2 regions of the Streptomyces sp. NPDC018947 genome follow, and region 1 is predicted to be linked to the other one. Evidence: riboswitches for the same ligand, from Rfam matches in the RefSeq annotation. Region 1 holds a riboswitch; the other holds the start of a gene.
The links. Region 1 has a riboswitch for cobalamin ahead of ACH499_RS12945 (energy-coupling factor ABC transporter permease). Riboswitches for the same ligand answer to the same signal wherever they lie in the genome.
Positions count from the first base shown of each region.

Region 1 (4,807 bases):
GCCCTGTCTGCTGGCCAGCGCGACGGGCGCCCTGGTCTTCACCGGCTTCGGGCACTGGACGGGCCTGAGGATCGGCGCGCTGGGCCTGCCGGACGTGCCGCCGAACACCGGTCCGGACGCCGGCGACTTCCTGTGGGGCGTCCCGACGGCGGCACTGATCGCGGTGCTGATCACGCTGGCCCGCGCGCTCGGCCGCCGCACGGTCACCTGGACGGAGCACCGCACCGCCCCGCGCACCGTGCTGTGCGCCACGGCGGTCGGCGTCTGCGTCGCCGCGTACGCGCTGATCACCGGCCGCTCCCCCGCCGAGGCGGCCCTGTCCGGCCAGGCCGCCCTCGCCGAACTGGCCGCGCACCCGCACGCCCTGTCCGTGGGCGCGCTGGTCGCGCTGGTCGCGTGCAAGGGCCTCGCCTGGGGCATCGCCCTGGGCAGTCTGCGCGGCGGTCCGATCTTCCCCGCCGTACTGCTGGGCGCCGCGACGGCCATGGCCTGTGCGGGACTTCCGGGCTTCGGCGCGACCCCGGCCCTCGCCCTCGGCATCTCCGCCGCAGCGGCCGCGGTGACGGGGCTGCCGCTGGCCAGCTCGGTGCTGGCGGTGCTGCTGGTGGGCAAGGACGCGCACGACCAGATGCCGCTGATCGTCGTCGCGTCGGTGGTCTCGTTCGTCGTGGCCCAAGTGGTCCGCCGCGGCGAGCCGAAGGCGGGGGCACCGGCGAAGGCGGGACCGGAGGCGGCCCGGTGACGCCCCGGGACGCCCGCGGGGTCCGGCGTCCCGGGGCGGGTACGGTCCGGGCCTGGCTGCTGCGGGCCGCCGCGGCGGTGGGCACGGTCGTGGCCTACTTCCTGCTCCCCCTCGATCACCTGGGTCCCCACCGGCCCGTGCTGAGCTGGGTGCTGTTCGGCCTGGTCCTGAGCGCCGTGGCGGCACTGCTGCTCCGGCAGATCCACCAGGTCCTCACCGACCGCCGCGACAGCCATCCCGGCGTGGTCATCGCGCTGCTGATCCTGCTGACCGTGCACGTCTTCGCCGCCACCTACTACGCGATGGCCAAGCAGCCCGGTGAGTTCCGCGGCCTGGTCACCCGCGTCGACTCCCTGTACTTCACCGTGGTCACCCTCGCCACCGTCGGCTACGGGGACATCACGCCCCGCGGGCAGAGCGCGCGCATCGTCACCATGCTGCAGATCCTCTACAGCTTCGTCTTCCTCACCGCCGCGGGCACCGCGCTGACCCAGCGGGTGCGCGCCACGGTGCTGCGGCGCACCGAACAGGAACGGCGGCCCTGACCGGCAGGGCGGCAAGCACATCCGCCTCCCGTTGTCGAGGGCCCAACGTCCCCGCCACCCGGGGACCTTGGGGCAATTGCCCTCAATGCCATACTGACCTGCGCTTTTACCCCAGCGACACCTTTCGCAAGGAGCACAGACATGCCCAGAGGCGTCCGTCAGAAGCGGAGCGTTTGCTGACCATGAGCAAGGACGGCACCACGTACCACACACTCCTCGCCCGGCACGACGCGATGCGGTTGCGGCGGCAGTTGCTCTCCTCGGGCGGTGACACCGGCGGGCGGCCCGCGGCAGAGGAGTCGTACGACGGGGCCGCGGACCAGCGGATCATCATGCGGGACCTCGATCTGGTGGGCCCGTTCGACGAGTTGATCAGGGACCTCTACCAGGTGCTGTTCGCCCGGCATCCCTCGCTGCGGTCGCTGTTCCCGGCCACGATGGCGTTCCAGGAGGCTCATCTGGCGCGGGCGTTCTGGTACCAGATCGAGCATCTGGACCGGCCCGAGGAGATCACCGAGCGGTTCACGCAACTGGGCCGCGACCACCGCAAGCTCGGGGTGCGCCCGGCGCAGTACACGGCGTTCGAGGAGGCGCTGCGCGAGGCGGTGCGCCTCCGGGCGGGCGACCACTGGAGCGTGGAGCTCGACCGGGCCTGGACGCGGATGCTGCGGCTCGGCGTCGACGCGATGGTCCGGGGCGCGGACGCCGCCCTGCGCGAACCCCCCTTCTGGCGGGCGACGGTGACGGACCACCGGATGTGCGGGCCGGATCTCGCGGTCCTGCGGGTCCTGCCGCACGAGACCTTCCGCCACCGGGCCGGCCAGTACACGGCCGTGGAGTCCGCCCGGCTGCCGCACACCTGGCGCCCGTACTACCTGGCCGGTTCGCCGGGCCAGGACGGGGAGGTGGAGCTGCACGTCAGGTGCACCGGCCCCGGCGGGGTGAGCGAGGCCCTCGTGCACGGCACCGGACCCGGCGACGAGGTGCGGCTCGGTCCGCCGAAGGGCGAGCTGGCGCTCGGGGAGGACTCCGCGGGCGCGCTGCTGCTGGTGGCCTGGGACACCGGCTGGGCCGCGATGAAGGCGGTGCTGCGGGACGTCGACCGCCGTGCGCGCTCGGCACCCGGGCAACGGGCACGCCGGGTGCGGCTGTTCCTCGGCACGGGCGCCGTGGCCGACCTGTACGACACCGACCACCTGACCGGTCTCGAACAGCGCTGCCCCTGGCTGACGGTGGTCCCGGTGGCGGGCGGCTCGCCGGACGAGGGGCCGTACGACCGGCTCGCGCGGGCGGTGGCCCGCAGCGGTCCCGTACCGGGTGACCGGGCCCTGCTCGCCGGGCCGCCGGACATGGTCCGCACGGTGACGGCCGCGCTCGCCCACGCCGGTCTGCCCGCCGAGCACGTCCGGCACGACCCGCTGCCCGCCGGGCCGCGGGACCTGGCGCACCTGGCCGGCTCCGCCCTGCGGTGAGCCGTCGGCCGCGGGGCGCGTGACCGATGCCACGGGTGGCGGACGAGGAACCGGAGCTGCGGGCGTTTCCGCAGCTCCGAGGCCTTTCGGCGGGCCCGGCGACGCCCGTGCCGAAGGGTGGGGCCGCTTGTCACCGCCCCGGTGGGCGCACTACTGTCACCACGCCTTGGTGAACGGGAAATCCGGTGTGATGCCGGTGCGGCCCTCGCCACTGTGAATCGGGAAGTCCGGCTCCGGCCCTCGCGGGCAGCCACTGGGTCCTCGTGACCCGGGAAGGCGGAGTCCGGGCGGTGGTACCCGTCAGCCAGGAGACCGGCCAAGGCGCGTCGTCCATCCACGAGGTGCTGGAGAGGGTCTGCCGAGTCATGCACATAGCCGAGGGCTTTCTGCCTCCGGCGCACGCGATCGCCTGGGGCGTCGCGTCCGCGCCGTTCGTCGTCCACGGAGTCCGGTCACTCACCCGTGAGGTCAGGGAGCATCCCGAGAGCACGCTGCTGCTCGGGGCTTCCGGGGCCTTCACGTTCGTCCTGTCGGCCCTGAAACTGCCCTCCGTCACGGGCAGTTGCTCGCATCCCACCGGGACGGGCCTGGGCGCGATCCTGTTCCGGCCGCCGGTCATGGCGGTACTGGGCACGATCACCCTGCTCTTCCAGGCGCTGCTGCTCGCGCACGGCGGCCTGACCACCCTCGGCGCCAACGTCTTCTCCATGGCGATCGCCGGGCCGTGGGCCGGGTACGGCACCTACCGGCTGCTGCGCCGATCCGGAGTGCCGCTGATGGTCACGGTGTTCTTCGGGGCGTTCGTCGCCGACCTGTCCACCTACTGCGTCACCAGCGTGCAGCTCGCGCTGGCCTTCCCGGACCCGGGCAGCGGATTCCTGGGCGCGCTCGGCAAGTTCGGGTCCGTCTTCGCCGTCACGCAGATCCCGCTCGCGGTGAGCGAGGGCCTGCTCACGGTGGTCGTGACGCGCCTGCTGGTGCAGTCCAGCAAGGGCGAACTGACCCGGCTGGGCGTGCTGCCGGCCGGCGCCGGCGAGCGCGGGGAGGCGATGGCCCGGTGAGCCGCAACACGAAGATCAACGTCCTGCTGCTGCTCGCCGTGGCCGCGCTCGCGGTGCTGCCGCTGGTGCTCGGCCTAGGCGACCACAAGGAGGAGCCGTTCACCGGGTCCGACGCCGAGGCCGAGAAGACGATCACGGAGATCGAGCCGGACTACGAACCGTGGTTCTCGCCGCTGTTCGAGCCGCCGTCCGGGGAGATCGAGTCCGCGCTGTTCGCCGCGCAGGCGGCCCTCGGCGCGGGGGTGCTGGCGTACTGCCTCGGCCTGCGCCGGGGACGGCGCCAGGGTGAGGAACGCGCGGCCCGGGCCGCCCGGCGGGACGCGCCCGCGTCCGAAGGGGACTGAGTGCTGCCGATCGACGCGGCGGCGCACAGCAGCCGGTGGCGCCACCGGCACCCGGTGGACAAGGCGGTGCTCGGGCTGGGCCTGACCGTGCTCGCGATCTCGCTGCCGCCCTGGCCGGGCGCGGCACTCGTGCTGCTCGCGGCGCTGGTGGTGCTGCTCGGACCGGCGGGTGTGCCCGGGCGGCGGCTGTGGCGGGCGTACCGGGTGCCGCTCGGCTTCTGCGTGACCGGTGCGCTGCCGCTGCTGGTGCGGGTCGGGGGTCCCGGTGGTGTCGTGGGCGTGGCGGACGGCGGGGCGGTGCGCGCCGGGGAGCTGCTGCTGCGTACGTCGGCCGCGTCGCTCGGGGTGCTGCTGTTCGCGTTCACCACGCCGATGTCCGATCTGCTGCCCCGTCTGGTGCGGGCCGGGGTGCCGGCGCCGGTGGTGGACGTGGCGCTGGTGACGTACCGCATGAGTTTCCTGCTGCTGGACTCGGTGCGCCGGATCCGCGAGGCACAGGCCGCGCGGCTGGGGCACACCACGCGGGCCGCCGCCTGGCGCTCGCTCGGTGGGCTCGGAGCCACCGCGTTCGTACGGGCCTTCGACCGGGCGGCCCGGCTGCAGGCCGGGCTCGCCGGGCGCGGCTACGACGGGACGCTGCGCG
Region 1 is NZ_JBIRZD010000005.1:247,863-252,669, reverse strand. Features, by position in the region: gene ACH499_RS12960 (chloride channel protein) at 1-742, shown strand, start outside; gene ACH499_RS12955 (potassium channel family protein) at 799-1,287, shown strand; gene ACH499_RS12950 (globin domain-containing protein) at 1,470-2,759, shown strand; cobalamin riboswitch at 2,910-3,095, shown strand; gene ACH499_RS12945 (energy-coupling factor ABC transporter permease) at 3,125-3,820, shown strand; gene ACH499_RS12940 (energy-coupling factor ABC transporter substrate-binding protein) at 3,817-4,164, shown strand; gene cbiQ (cobalt ECF transporter T component CbiQ) at 4,165-4,807, shown strand, end outside.

Region 2 (4,807 bases), on a different contig from region 1:
GGCCGGCACGAAGCGGCGGCCCGCGGCGGCGGCCACCTCGCGCAGGAACGCCCGCCGGAAGCCGTCGGACTCCAGAGAGCCGTGCCAGTGCGTGCCCCAGGTGTGGCCGACCCGGCAGCCGTCCAGGAAGGGCTCCCCGCCGGTCACCTCGGCGACCCCGTGATGGATCTCGTACCCCTCGACGCGTTCGCCGAGGGCCTCGCCGACGGGCCGGGTGAGGGTCTTCTCGCGGGCGAACCGCACCCGTACGGGCAGCAGTCCGAGGCCGTCGACGTGCCCGGCGCGGGACTCGACGTCGTCCTCGATGTGCTCGCCGAGCGCCTGGAAGCCGCCGCAGATGCCGAGGACCGGCCGTCCCTCGGCCGCCCGGCGCGCGATCGCGTCCGCGAGTCCCCGCTCCCGCAGCCACCGAAGGGCCCGTACGGTGCCGCGCGTCCCCGGCAGGACCACGAGGTCGGCGTCCGCCAGTTCCTCGGGACGGTCCACGAACCGCACCACGACGCCGGGTTCGGCGGCCAGCGCGTCCACGTCCGTGAAGTTGGACATCAGCGGGACCGCGCACACGGCGACCCGCAGCACGTCCTCGCCGACCGGCTGTGCGACGGCCGACTCCCGGACCGTGCCGCGCGGGGGGACCCCCATCCCGTCCTCCTCGTCGATGCCGAGCCCGTGCCGGAAGGGCAGCACGCCGTACGTCCGCCGCCCGGTGAGGCCGTGGAGCATGTCGAGGCCCGGCTCCAGCAGCGACACGTCGCCGCGGAACTTGTTGACGAGGAAACCGGCGACCAGCGCCTGGTCCTCGGACGACAGCAGCGCCACCGTGCCGAAGAGGGACGCGAAGACGCCCCCGCGGTCGATGTCGCCGACGACGAGGACGGGCAGCCCGGCGCCCCGGGCGATCCCCATGTTCACGATGTCGGTGCGGCGCAGATTGATCTCGGCCGGGCTGCCCGCACCCTCGCAGATCACCGCGTCGTAGGAGCCCCGCAGTTCGGCCAGGCAGTCGAGCACCGTGCCGAGCAGCCGCTGCTGGCGCCCGCCGTGGTAGCCGCGGGCGCTCATCTCGCCGACGGGTTTCCCGAGCAGCACGACCTGGCTGCTCTGCTCGCCGCCCGGCTTGAGCAGCACCGGGTTCATCAGCGCGGTCGGCTCGACGCGGCACGCCTGGGCCTGCATGGCCTGCGCGCGGCCGATCTCGGCGCCCTCGCGGGTCACGAACGAGTTCAGCGACATGTTCTGCGCCTTGAAGGGCGCCACCTTCACGCCCTGGCGCGCCAGCCACCGGCAGATCCCGGCGGTCACGACGCTCTTGCCGGCGTCGGAGGTGGTGCCGGCGACGAGAAGACCACCGTTCACGAGGTATGTCCCTTCCTGGTGACGGGGCGGACGAGCAGCCGCGCGCCCGCGCACACGCCCAGCGCGAGCCAGCCCACGCGCCGGGAGAGCCGTACGGCCCGTTCGATGTCGCCGTTCCCGGCCCGCATGGGGCGTCCGGCCGCGCCGTTGAGCACCGGCCGCTGCTCGACCCGGCCGCCGTAGGAGAGCGTGCCGCCCAGCCGCACGCCGAGGGCGCCGGCGAAGGACGCCTCGACGGGCCCGGCGTTGGGGCTCGGGTGCCGGCGGGCGTCGGCGCGCCAGGCCCGTACGGCACCGCGCGGGTCGCCGCCCGACGCCGCGGCCAGTACGGCGGTGAGCCGGGCTCCCGGCCAGCCCGCGAGGTCGTCGAGGCGGGCCGAGGCCCAGCCGTAGCGCCGGTGCCGGGGCGACTTGTGGCCCACCATGGCGTCGAGGGTGTTCACGGCCCGGAAGCCGACCAGCCCCGGCACTCCGCCGAGCGCGCCCCACACCAGCGCGCCCACGACCGCGTCGGAGGTGTTCTCGGCGACGGACTCCACCACGGCCCGGGCGATCCCGTCGGCGTCCAGCGCCTGCGGGTCCCGCCCGCACAGGTGGGGCAGCCGGGCCCGGGCCGCCTCGACGTCCCCGGCGTCCAGCGCCCGCCCGATCGCGCGGGCCTCGCGGGCCAGCGAGGTCCCGCCGACGACGGCCCAGGTGGCGGCGGCGGTCAGCGTGACGGAGGCGGCGGGGGAGCGGCGTACGGCGTGCGCCGCGGCGGCCGCGGCGGCGACGGTGCCACCCGCGCACACGGCGGTGTGCAGCGCGCCCCAGCCCCGGTGGTCACGCCACAGCACCCGTTCCACGGCGCCGGCGGCACGGCCGAACACGGCGACCGGGTGTCCGCGGCGCGGATCGCCGAGGAGGAGGTCGCCGAGGAGGCCGGCGGCGGCGCCGTACGCGAAGACGCGTTCGGCGCGCACGGCTCAGCCGGCCGCGGGAAGGGGAAGCGGAAGTACGTCGCTGGTGAGCCCGGTACGGCAGCCGCGCATGGCGATATGTCCTCACTCAGGGTGTCCACGCCCTGGTTCGACGAGATCGGCGGTGAGAGTTCCTGGCTCCCGGGGCGGTACGTGGGTACCTCCCCGGTGACAGTGGCGGGACCGCGCCGGAATCGCACCGGCTTCCTCTCCTGCCGCCGTAATGGCTCCGGCAGTCCACCACGCCCCGCGAACACCCGTCAACTTGCTGTTGACCTGCGAGGGGGGAGTGTGCGGAGGCCCACACGCGGGCGGTGTGCGCCGACGCGCGCCGAGCGGGGTGCGGGACGCGGGTGCGCGCCCCGCACCCCGCTCGGGGATGCGCCGGTGAAGCCGCCCGGTGGGTCAGGCGACGATCAGGTAGATGCCGTAGGCCACGGCGGCCGCGCAGGCCGCGAAGCAGGCGTAGGCGCCGGTGACGGCAAGGGCGGCGGAGCCGCCCCGGGCGGCGGCCCGCTCCTGGCGGGAGAGGCCGGCGATGCCGAGGGTGAACAGGGCCACCAGGGCCACGGTGACCACGAGAGAGACGCCGAAGACGGAGCCGAGGGCTGCCCAGTCGATTGTCATGGCGGTTCGCTTCCTTCGTACCCGGGACGCGGGCTCAGACGGTGGTGGCGGCCGAGGGGGCCTTGGAGTCGGTGGTGGCCTGGTCCGGGAAGGAGGCCGAGAGGTCGTCGGCCACGGCGCCGGCGGGCGGCGGGGTGACGGCGGCCATGGCCTGGGTGACCACACCGGGCGTCTCGGGCCGCGGCTCGTCGGCGTCGTTGACGTTGGTGTGGTCGACGACCTCGCGCCGGGAGATGCGCCAGATCGCGAAGCTGGAGCCGACCAGGAAGAGGGCCACGAGGGCCGTGCCCCAGTCGCCGAGGCGGCAGACCCACTCGGCGAGCGCGGCGACCAGCGCGGCGGCCGGCAGCGTCAGGCCCCAGGCGACGAACATCCGGGTGGCCGTGGACCAGCGCACCACGCCGCCCTTGCGGCCGAGGCCCGCGCCCATCACGGCGCCGGAGACCGAGTGCGTGGTGGACAGGGAGAAGCCGAGGTGGGAGGAGGCCAGGATGACCGTGGCGGCGCTGGTCTGGGCGGCGAAGCCCTGCTGCGGCTGGAGGTCGGTCAGGCCCTTGCCCATGGTGCGGATGATGCGCCAGCCGCCGAGGTAGGTGCCGAGCGCGATGGCGATGCCCGCGGAGAGGATGACCCACAGCGGCGGGTCCGAGTCGGGGGCGAGGGAGCCGCCGGCGATCAGGGCGAGGGTGATGATGCCCATCGTCTTCTGGGCGTCGTTGGTGCCGTGGGCGAGCGAGACCAGGCCGGCCGAGGCGATCTGCCCGGCGCGGTAGCCCTTGGCGGCGGCCTCGCCGTCGGCCTTGCGGCCGAGCGAGTACGTCAGCCGGGAGGCCAGCATCGCGGCGACGCCCGCCACGATCGGGGCGGCGACGGCCGGCAGCAGCACCTTGGTGACGAGCACGTCGCCGTGGACGGCGCCGACGCCCGCCGACGCGACGGCGGCGCCGATCAGACCGCCCATCAGGGCGTGGGAGGAGCTGGACGGGAGCCCGACCAGCCAGGTCAGCAGGTTCCAGAGGATCGCGCCGACCAGGGCGGCGAAGATGACCTCGGGACGGATACCGGTCTCGTCCACGAGACCCTTGGAGATCGTGTTGGCGACCTCCACCGAGAGGAAGGCGCCCACAAGGTTCAGCACGGCGGACATGGCCACCGCGACCTTGGGTTTGAGAGCACCGGTCGAAATGGTCGTTGCCATCGCGTTCGCGGTGTCGTGGAAACCGTTCGTGAAATCGAACGCGAGTGCGGTTACCACCACAATCGCGAGGATCAGCGAGAAGCTTTCCATTTACCCAGGCAATCGTTCGAGGTCATTGGCTGGACGAACGTAGGTAACCAGGGTGAACGGAAGATGAACTGGACCGGGCTTCATGGTGACCGGAAACGGCGCCGTGACCTCCGCGAACGCCTGCGCAGCGTGCCCGCCCCGGTGCTCTCCGGAGACGTGCCTGGCAGGATCGCCGCGAGGCCGCCGCCGAGCGGCGCGAGCAGGGCGTGCGGACGCCCGACGGGAGGCGTGGACTGTGACCGGATCGCGGATCGGACAGGTGCGTGAGGACGAGGCCGCCGCCTGGGAGGAACTCGTCGCGACGGCCCGGCGGACGGTGTCCGACGGACTGGTCGTCGGCACCTCCGGCAACGTCTCCGTGCGCGTCGGCGACACGGTCCTCGTCACCCCCTCGGGCGTGCCCTACGACCGGCTCGCCCCGCGCGACGTCACCGGCGTCGGCCTCGACGGCCGCCAGGTCCTCGGCACGCTGGTCCCCACCAGCGAACTGCCGATGCACCTCGCCGTGTACCGCGCCGACCCCGACGCCCGCGCCGTCGTCCACACGCACGCCGTGCACGCCACGGCCCTCTCGCTG
Region 2 is NZ_JBIRZD010000001.1:71,476-76,282, reverse strand. Features, by position in the region: gene ACH499_RS00335 (cobyric acid synthase) at 1-1,356, opposite strand, end outside; gene ACH499_RS00330 (cobalamin biosynthesis protein) at 1,353-2,318, opposite strand; cobalamin riboswitch at 2,423-2,573, opposite strand; gene ACH499_RS00325 (hypothetical protein) at 2,721-2,942, opposite strand; gene ACH499_RS00320 (inorganic phosphate transporter) at 2,977-4,230, opposite strand; gene ACH499_RS00315 (class II aldolase/adducin family protein) at 4,466-4,807, shown strand, end outside.
Region 2: it holds a riboswitch for cobalamin, as region 1 does, so the genes downstream of both, ACH499_RS00330 (cobalamin biosynthesis protein) here and ACH499_RS12945 (energy-coupling factor ABC transporter permease) in region 1, are expected to answer to the same signal.